DNA from 3 places in the Shewanella maritima genome. Region 1 is predicted to be linked to each of the others. Evidence: predicted binding sites of a transcription regulator. Region 1 holds the regulator's gene; each other region holds the start of a gene.
The links. The regulator sigma-54, encoded in region 1, starts transcription at its own class of promoters, with help from an activator protein. The targets are predictions, from matches to a motif close to GTTGGCACGNNNNTNGNNT.
Positions count from the first base shown of each region.

Region 2: the regulator sigma-54 is predicted to act here: its motif matches at 1,742-1,760, upstream of EXU30_RS16255 (DUF3192 domain-containing protein).
Region 3: the regulator sigma-54 is predicted to act here: its motif matches at 1,705-1,723, upstream of EXU30_RS14355 (DUF4097 family beta strand repeat-containing protein).

Region 1 is NZ_CP036200.1:1,595,242-1,598,491, reverse strand. It holds gene rapZ (RNase adapter RapZ) at 1-64, opposite strand, end outside; gene ptsN (PTS IIA-like nitrogen regulatory protein PtsN) at 61-504, opposite strand; gene hpf (ribosome hibernation promoting factor) at 507-794, opposite strand; gene EXU30_RS06915 (RNA polymerase factor sigma-54) at 818-2,308, opposite strand; gene lptB (LPS export ABC transporter ATP-binding protein) at 2,454-3,188, opposite strand; gene lptA (lipopolysaccharide transport periplasmic protein LptA) at 3,197-3,250, opposite strand, start outside.
Region 2 is NZ_CP036200.1:3,833,518-3,836,767, reverse strand. It holds gene EXU30_RS16265 (Mpo1-like protein) at 200-511, opposite strand; gene EXU30_RS16260 (GNAT family N-acetyltransferase) at 520-1,149, opposite strand; gene EXU30_RS16255 (DUF3192 domain-containing protein) at 1,319-1,699, opposite strand; gene EXU30_RS16250 (hypothetical protein) at 1,862-2,185, shown strand; gene EXU30_RS16245 (Zn-ribbon-containing protein) at 2,193-2,966, shown strand; gene syd (SecY-interacting protein) at 3,044-3,250, opposite strand, start outside.
Region 3 is NZ_CP036200.1:3,369,883-3,373,132, forward strand. It holds gene EXU30_RS14340 (NADP(H)-dependent aldo-keto reductase) at 1-89, opposite strand, end outside; gene EXU30_RS14345 (GNAT family N-acetyltransferase) at 219-782, opposite strand; gene yjjX (inosine/xanthosine triphosphatase) at 824-1,375, opposite strand; gene EXU30_RS14355 (DUF4097 family beta strand repeat-containing protein) at 1,865-2,695, shown strand; gene EXU30_RS14360 (ribonuclease H1 domain-containing protein) at 2,855-3,250, shown strand, end outside.

The DNA of each region.
Region 1 (3,250 bases):
CTAGCACCCTAAGTGCAACGGACTTTCCTGAGCCAGAACGACCTGAGACGATAACCAGTTTCATTGAGCGATCACCTGATAGAGTTGAGTTTTATCTGTTGATTTACGTAACTGTTTGAGTGTTTGCTTGTCATTAAGCTTTTCTGCAATACAAGCCAGCGTTGCCAAATGTTGCTGACATTGGTCTGACGGTACAATAAGCGCAAATAGTAAATCGACAGGTTTATCATCGATGGCATCGAAGTCAATCGCCTCATCGCACTTGATAAATACGGCGATAGGCTGTTCGATACTGTCTAAACGGCCGTGGGGAATTGCGATGCCATTACCTATACCTGTACTACCTTTTTTTTCTCGAGCGACAAGACTTTCGAAAATTTCTTGTGCTGAAAGGTCTGAGTATTGCTCTGCTGCGATTTCGCTGATGAGTTGCAATACCTTTTTTTTACTGCCCGGAGTGGCACAGGCAGTGCACTCCGGCTGCAGGATGGTACGAATTTCCATCATTAATGCTTGGTTAGCTTCTCTTTATGTTTGATTACCTGGCGGTCAAGTTTGCTGATCAAAGAGTCGATTGCAGCATACATGTCGCTGTGTTCAGAAGTGGCGAAGACTTCTCCTCCACTAAGGCTGACTTTAGCCTCAGCCTTTTGTACTTGTTTGTCGACATTTAGGATAACGTGCACATTGTTGATTTGCTCAAAATGACGCTCTAGTTTGGCAAATTTACTGTCAACATACTCTCTAAGTGAGTCAGTTAATTCAATGTGGTGCCCCGTTAGGTTTATTTGCATATATCGTCCTCCTTTGATTGAGCTTATAAGCTCTTACGTTGGTTTGAGGGCGGGATAAGCATTGCTTCACGGTATTTCGCTATCGTACGACGAGCAACATTAATCCCTTGCTCCGCTAACAGTTGTGCCATTTTGCTATCGCTTAATGGCTTTTTCTGATTTTCAGCGGCGACCAGCTTTTTGATAAAGGCGCGAATAGCTGTAGATGAGCATTCGCCGCCGTCATCTGTGCTGACATGGCTTGAGAAAAAGTATTTGAGTTCAAATAGACCGCGTGGCGTATGCATGTACTTTTGTGTGGTAACCCTGGAAATAGTGGATTCATGCATCTCGACGGCCTCAGCAATATCGTTGAGTACCATTGGTTTCATGGCTTCTTCACCATATTCAAAGAAGCCTTGTTGGAACTGTACGATACAGTTGGCCACTTTTAACAGGGTGTCATTACGGCTTTCTAGACTCTTAATGAACCACTTAGCCTCTTGCAAATGACCGCGAATAAACTGGCTGTCAGCCTGGCTCTTGGTGCTACGAGCCATAGAAGCGTAATGCTGATTGACACCAATTTTTGGCATGTTGTCAGGGTTAAGCTCCACGACCCAGCGGCCATTTTTCTTTAATACTGAAACATCAGGTATGACATATTCATCATCACTAGGTGTGATTGCCGCTCCAGGCTTTGGATTCAATGATTGGATCAGGTGAATTGCTTCCCTAAGTTCATCTTCTTTAAGCTTGGTTTTACGCATAAGTAAACGAAAGTCACGGCCAGCAATCAGGTCGAGATAGTTGGCAATCAACATACGCGCATTGTCAATATGAGGCGTGTCATTAGGAAATTGCGCTAACTGTATAAGCAGGCACTCACTTAGATCGCGCGCAGCAACGCCAATGGGGTCAAAATGCTGAATACGTTTAAGTACTGCTTCAACCTCCTCTAGCTCAACCTCTTCATCGCCCATAGCGCTAAGGATATCTTCGGTGCTTTGGGTTAAATAGCCTGTATCGTCAATGGCATCGATAATGGCTGTGGCGATGGCTAAATCGGTATCAGAAAAAGGAGTGAGGTTTTTTTGCCATTCCAAATGCTCGTATAGACCTTCTGTGGTCTCGCCTTGAAATGGCATATCATCGTCGCGTGAGCCAGAGCTGGTTGCGCCAGTGCTGGCAACTGGTGAGGCTGTATAGACTTCATCCCAGGTGGTGTCCATTGGCAGCTCGTCAGGCATAGATTCTTTATTGAGCGAGTCTGCGAGATCAACGTTGGAAGTATCTGTTTCAGCAGACTTTTGGCTTGCTTCACTAAAATCGGTATCAGCTTGATCTTGTTTGTCTTTTGAGGCGTCTTTACCGTCGTAAAATTCTTCTACTTCAAGCAGTGGGTTAGAGTCTAATGCTTGTTGTATTTCTTGTTGTAGCTCCAATGAAGACAGCTGCAGTAGGCGAATTGCCTGTTGCAGTTGTGGGGTCATAGTCAGGTGTTGACCCATTTTGAGCTGTAGTGACGCTTTCATTTACCACTTATCCCTAGGTATCGTATAAGAGACACACATTAATGCTTGTAATTGGTTTCCTTAGGAGAGACTGGATTGGTACTCAGTCGAAGCTAATGCTGTCGCCGCCCATGTAGTTGAGCGAGCGAAACCAAATCATCAATAACTATAGCTTGAATTGTTCACCTAAGTATACTGCACGAACTTGCTGATCGCTCAAGATCTCATCTGGTGTCCCCTCGGCAATTAAGTTACCCTGGCTCACGATATAAGCATGCTCACAAACATCGAGGGTTTCACGCACATTATGGTCAGTGATCAGCACCCCTAGACCACGAGATTTGAGTTGCTGAATAATTTTCTTGATGTCGATTACCGAAATTGGGTCAACACCCGCAAATGGTTCATCGAGCAAGATAAATTTCGGGTTTGCAGCCAGTGCTCGGGCAATTTCTACTCGGCGACGTTCACCGCCTGATAATGCCATACCTTGGCTATCGCGAATGTGAGTGATATGGAATTCTTCGAGTAAATGTTCAAGTTCTTCAACACGTTGCTCTTTAGTTAGCTCTTTACGTGTTTGTAAAACTGCCATGATGTTGTCGTGTACAGTTAGTTTACGGAAGATGCTTGCTTCTTGGGGTAAGTAACCAATGCCTTTGCGCGCACGCAGATGCATTGGATCAGAAGTTAAATCATCTGCATCAATTAAAATGCGCCCGTGGTCACTTTTTACAAGTCCAACAACCATGTAAAAGGTGGTGGTTTTACCTGCACCATTTGGGCCCAGTAGACCAACAATTTGCCCAGTGGAAACCGATAAGCTTACGTCTTTCACTACTTGGCGGTTCTTATAGCTTTTAGCCAGGTTTTCAGCCGTTAAGGTGATTTGCTCTGTCATTACTTAGCCTACTGATTACCTTGTGTTGATGGCTCTTGCTGTTGTTCTATTCGCCTTTGCGG
Region 2 (3,250 bases), 2.2 Mb from region 1:
TTAAGAGGTCGGTCCAAGATGCTTTTCATACATTTCACAGAAGAATAACATTTCAAAAATGAAATATTTAACCAAAAAACCAATAAAATCATAAAGAAAGACTTTAACGATTGTTAAAACACTGATGCACGTCAATAGAAAGACCTACAAGCGTGTAAGAGATATCTCACAAGCAAACGGTTTGATCATCCATACTCAATTATTTTCGAATTCGATTTGTTAACATTTGCCACAACATTACCCAGTCACCAACAAAGCTATACCAGGGATAAGTGAAGGTAGCAGGTTTATTCTTCTCAAAGAAAAAGTGTCCAACCCAGGCAAATCCATAACCAATAAAAGGTAAAACAAATACATAGCTCCAGCTTGCTGTGACTACCACCCAGGCAAGTACCGCTATCGTCAACAAAGAGCCGACATAATGTAAGCGTCTGCAAGTTGGGTTTTGATGCTGAGACAAGTAAAAGGGATAAAACTCGGCAAAACTTTGGTAACGTGGACTATCAGACATAAATCTACCTATGATTTCTTGTAGAAAAGTACACTGCCATGGACACTGCCTATAGTGACATCGGCAATTGCACTGAACTCTTGCTTAACGAAGATTTGTTTATGGCGATGATCACTGACAAATACGCCCACACCATCTAACTCATGTTGCTCATCACACCAGCTCTGTACAGCTTGAATTAGTCGACTGCCTAAGCCTTTGTTTTGCTCGGCAGGACTTAATGCAATGAACTGCAACACACCGCATTTCTCCGACGGAAGCTGCTCGAGAATACACGCCTCTTTATTGATCATGCTTTGGGTCGACTTCCAGCCAGTACCTAACACCATCTTCAAGCGCCAATGCCAGTAACGAGTTTCACCAAGTGGCACTTGCTGGGTAATCACACAAGCCACCCCAAGTAAACGCTCACCATCAAACAAGCCTATTAAAGGTTGGTCTTGTTGCCATAACTCATTTAATTCCTCACGAATCGCCGCCCTTAGTTTCTGCTCATAGGTAGACAAGTCACCTTGCCCTAAAACGTCATTAAAGAAAGGATCATCATGATAAGCGTTGTAGATAATAGACGCAGCAATCCGCAAATCTTCAGCGGTTAAATACACTGCTCGCAGCTGTTCTAATGTAAATGCTGACATATGCGCTCACCTTACATTTATAAGTAAGTTAGTATTTGAATTACAGCTTAAAATTCCCTCAATTAATCCAATCTAGCAATTTAACATTTTTTAAACAATTACTTTTTTACAATGTAAAAGGCCTCGTCAATGACGAGGCCTTGCCTTACTAATTTAAGCTTTTGCTTACTTATATTTGCTTATAAGCACTGTCGCCCCAGCCAACGAGCGCGTTATCGCGCAGCACGACCGGAGTACATTCATCCTTAGTGGTCTTACCGTCGCCTTTAGTCCACTGTGTACGATAAAAATAAACTTGTACTTCTTGTTTCGCGTCTCCGTCATTGCTTAGATAGGCTTCGGTGAAATCAGCCGTCCCCATAATTACAAGCACTTGCTCTTTGGTCATTCCCATCGAAAGCTTAGTCAAATTAGCGCGGTTTTTTTCTTGTTGTACTTCCCAATAATCATGGTTTTTAGCTGACTTATGATCGCCGACATTCAATACACAGCCTGATAAACCTAAGGTTGTGGTCGCAATAATAATTGAAGCTAATAGTTTTGATTTCATCTCAGTTCCTTTTTGTTAAAATGGTCAACTATGCTCGCTATAAAGCGATATCCATGCCAATTATTTAAGGTGTTGAAATTAAAAGACAATTAATCTTAACCTAGGTTAAGTGAGTTAAATTGCCAACGTCATTAAGCTAAATTTTAAGGATTTTCACCAACCATGCGTCCAATTGACCACGTACTTGCTGCCGCAAAAGGTATCGCACTTAAAGGGCAAAAGCCCAATGTTGCTCTCATTAAAAGTCGTGTTGGCGCAAATGTGCCAATGCCAGTCATAGTTCAAGGTATTCGCGAGTTTAATGCCATGTCTGAAGAAGAATGGCGTGGAATTGAAGACTCACAACCACAAGCAATAAGCAAAGACAAATCCGCTGGCGTTAGCCTCGAAGCCCTAAGCAAGCAAGTTAATGCCATGCAAGAGTATATCTCTCAATTAGAGTCGCGTATCAGCCAGCTTGAAACACAAGCTAACAAAAGCGAATAACACAGCTATGTTTGTTTATGAATTAAGATTTGAGTGCTTTGCTGACACCACTATCACAGCGGCAGAAAAAGCAATCAATAATCTGCTTGAAGCTTATCGCGCCAATGGTCAAGTGCTCGGGCGTGAATTTGCGGTAGCCTTTAATGATGGCGAGTTTAAAGTGCGTTTGCTAATGCCAGAGCAAACCAGCCTGCACCCAAAACACAATAGCCCTTGGGTTAAGCGAGCATTGACTGAGCTGACTGATGCCAAACTGCTTGCACCTCGTGAAAAGTTCATAGGTCAGGATATAAACTCAGAAGCTTCAACCACCGAAGTACCAAGCTGGCAGGTACTGTACACCAGCTATGTGCATATGTGCTCGCCACTTAGAAGTGGCGATAGTCTAATGCCAATTCCGCTTTATCACATTCCGGCTACTTTTAATGGCGATCATAAACGGGTGATCAAGTGGCAAACTGAGTGGCAAGCCTGTGACGAACTGCAAATGGCTGCAGCAACCAAAGCGGAATATGCCGCACTTGAAGAGCTTACAAGCCATCAAAGCGATCTGTTCCGCCGAGGCTGGGATTTACGTGGACGTATTGAGTACCTCACTAAAATCCCTACTTATTACTACTTATATAGAGTGGGCGGCGAAAGCCTAGCTACTGAAAAACAACGGCCATGCCCACGCTGCGGCTCAAAAGATTGGCTGTTAGATGAGCCGCTATTAGACATGTTTCACTTTCGCTGCGACAACTGCCGCATTGTATCTAACATCTCCTGGGATCATCAGTAGCCCGAAAAGTGGTAAAGATAAAAAAGTGGGTCAGAGTAAACTTTACTCTGACCCACTTTTTTTAACTCACTAGCGACTTACTTTTGATGACCCATTAAATTGCCCCACATGATTTTAATTCTTGCCCATATTCCAGGATGCTCATGGACTACATCTTGTTCCTGAATTGGTGCTACTGGCGGTTTAATGATGACTTGCAACTGCTCAATAAACTCAGCGATTGAGCTGGCTAACTGCTGCTTAGGTTTATCGCCTGGAATTTCAATCCACACGCTGCCATCAGA
Region 3 (3,250 bases), 1.8 Mb from region 1:
GCTTGAGTATTTTGGTCACCCCATGTCATTGTGCCTAAGCACAATTTACTGACTTCTAAGGTCGATAGACCAAGTCGTTGATATTCCATTTGTTACTCCCGCAAGATGATAGGTAATTTCACCCTAACAAGCTTTGTGGGAGTTGAAAAGTGGTGACGAGCTGTATCCGTTTTAGCTGCTTAGGTTATAAGCAAGCGTTGAGTGTTGAAGTGATGATTTTATTTATCAGCAGTCAGCTGCAGTATCATGGCGATTTCACAGGCATCATGGCCTGTGTCACCAAGGTGTCGGCAGCGCTTGAAGCCAAGCTGATTGTAAAAGTTTAACGCTTCGGGCAGTAGGGCTGTGGTTTCAAGGTAAAGCTGGCTATAACCCTCTGCGATGGCAAATTGTTGGCAGATTTCAAACATAGGTAGCGCAAGTTTTTTACCGCGAATAGCTTTGCTAAAGTACATTTTTTGTAGCTCGGCGATACCAGTGGTACTAGTTTGACATTGGGTTTGCGTCAATGAGCTACTTAGTGGTGCGATACCTGCGCCGCCCAGTACCTTGCCTTGATATTCAATCACCCAATATTGCCAGCCATCTGCAGCATAAGTTGCTTCCATATCATCTAGGTTTGGGTCTGCTACGCCATAGCCTTTGTCTGCCGTTAATCCATACTCTCCGGATACGCTGCGGATAACCTCTGCCACAGCTGGATTATCTCGCGTTTCAATTGGGCGGATTTGCCAGTCTTGATCGCTAACCTGATTTATATTGTCGGTGGTGATATTAGTCATTCTTTTCCACGTTTTATTCAAACAACTCTTGGGGGAACAAATTACTCGTGATTAACAAACAGCTCAGGATTAACAAATGGCGCCATGGCTAATATCAAGGCATGGGTGTAGTTGCTAGTACGAGTGGCTAGATTGTTTGTCAGCAAGCCTATCGCGCCGCCTTTTTGTTTGATGTTGTCGGTATTAAATAGTCTGTCCATTACATGACCTAACTCTTCGCCTTGCTCTAATGCGTGATAGACCTGCTTAGGGAGAGGTAGCATAGCGCCGCGACCAACTGAAAGTTTGCCCTGATGAATGATTGCCATATAAGCGAAGGTTGCGGCTCCATGGTCAAATAAGTCAACGCCGCCTTCCATTGCGATAAAAAAATCAGCCTCTGGATGTTGCTGCTGGCAATATTTGGCGCGATTAATGGCGCCAAGCTTGGTATCAGCATCTGTCATTGGTTGGTCGGCTACGCCTGATGGTGCCGCAATACCCATGCAGTCAATTTCGGCATCAGGAAAGTACAGGTTTAAGGTTTCTTTGGCGGCATTTACTTTAACCGGATTTTTTGAACCAACGATAAGGCGAATGGTAGTTGTGGTCATTTGGCGGGATCTCTATCAACACGGCTTTTAACTTGATGTGGGCAATCATAGCAGTAGTGTTGGTCACTGCCTACTGATTGAATCATGGTTATTCCAAGCAAGTGTTGGAGTGTTACTTTGGTTTCAGGGTTTCAGGGTTTCAGGGTTTCAGGGTTTCAGGGTTTCAGGAGTTCAGGGTTTCAGGGGTTAGGGCTTCAAGGCTGACTGAGTTGGTGAGTTTCACTAAAATTTGTGGATCTGACTTAATTATTTAATTTTTAACAGAGCCTATTTGTTTGCCTGCCAATCTTAATCTGTTGTTTGTATTGGCTTATTTTTCTTTTCTGTAAGTTGGCAAAGTCTTTGCTTCTTTGATTGGAGTAAGGCTGCACAAGGATAAAATTGTTGATTTAAGTCGAATGCCCTATGTGCTGTAAACAATAATAAATGCCAAGCTGTTATCATTAGTTTAGGTAAGGCTTAAGCAAACGAATTTAAGGATAAATTTTTATGAGCTCTTCTTTAATCAAACCATTAACTGTCGCGCTGTGTTTGGCTGGCGCATTAACAACAAGTGGCGCTGCGTTAGCGGATGAATTGCAGCATAGCCAACAACAGCTAGAACTTAAAGCTAGCGATCTAGAAGCGTTAAAAGCAAAGGTTGGCGCAGGTAAACTGGTGATAACGGGTGCAGATATCGAACAGGTGATTGTGGTTGCCGATATTTACCAAACAGATAATAGTGACATTGAGCTGAGTTTAAAACGTCGTGGTGATAAAGCGATACTGAAGGCGGATGCAGAAGCCGGTATGTCGTTATTTTCTTTATCTTCAGAATCACCTTATATCGACCTTGAAGTGACTGTACCTAATTCGATGTTACTTGAAATTGAGGATGGTTCGGGGCCGATTAAGATCAGTAAAGTGAACAATAACATCAATATTAAAGACGGTTCTGGCTCGATTAAAATTGACGGTGGTGCAGATCTAAATATTAATGATGGTTCGGGTAGTATTGATATTCGCGGCGGTAACACTGTGAATATTAATGACGGCTCTGGTTCAATTACGCTTGAGCAAGCGCACGGTAACGTTTCAATTAATGATGGCTCAGGCTCAATTAAAGTTGAGCATGTTAAAGGTGATTTAAATATCAATGACGGTTCAGGTAGCGTCACGGTGGAGCATATTGCTGGCATGGTAACCATTAATGATGGTTCAGGCGGTATTGATGTTGCCCACACTCAAGGTTTGAATATTCCTGCTGCAGGCTCCGGCTCAGTGGCTTATGAGCACATTAATGGCCCAATATCTGTTCCGAGTAAGCACAAGCGTATGTAGTCGATTGCGGTAAAAGCCCTGAATTCAGAACGTAAGTGCAATAACTTGTTATGAGCTAAATCTCAGCCAACAGGTTAAAGGTCAGATTAAAAACGAGCTTAAGGCTCGTTTTTTTGTGGCATCATATGCACTCATTGATTGCAAATTAAGGCAAACCGAATGGCGAAGAAGTTTTACGTAGTGTGGCAAGGACGCAAGCCTGGCATTTATGACAATTGGAACGAGGCCAAGGCGCAAGTCGATAAGTTTGCTGGTGCCAAGTACAAATCATTTCCAAGCTTTGCTGAAGCAAAAGCGGCTTTTGGCCAGGCGGCTGATAAGAGTATCGGTCAGGCAAGTAAGGCTGTTAAGCCTTCTGCGGCAAAATCGAAAGCTGGGGTTTCAGAGCATCAAGTAGTATTGGGGCAATATGATGTTGTGTTATACACAGATGGCGGCTGTGACCCAAACCCAGGGCAAGCAGGTTCAGGTGTTGCTGAGTATCAATCTGGCGTGCTGACTAATCTATGGTACGGGCTGTATAACCCGAATGGCACCAATAATACCGCTGAGCTT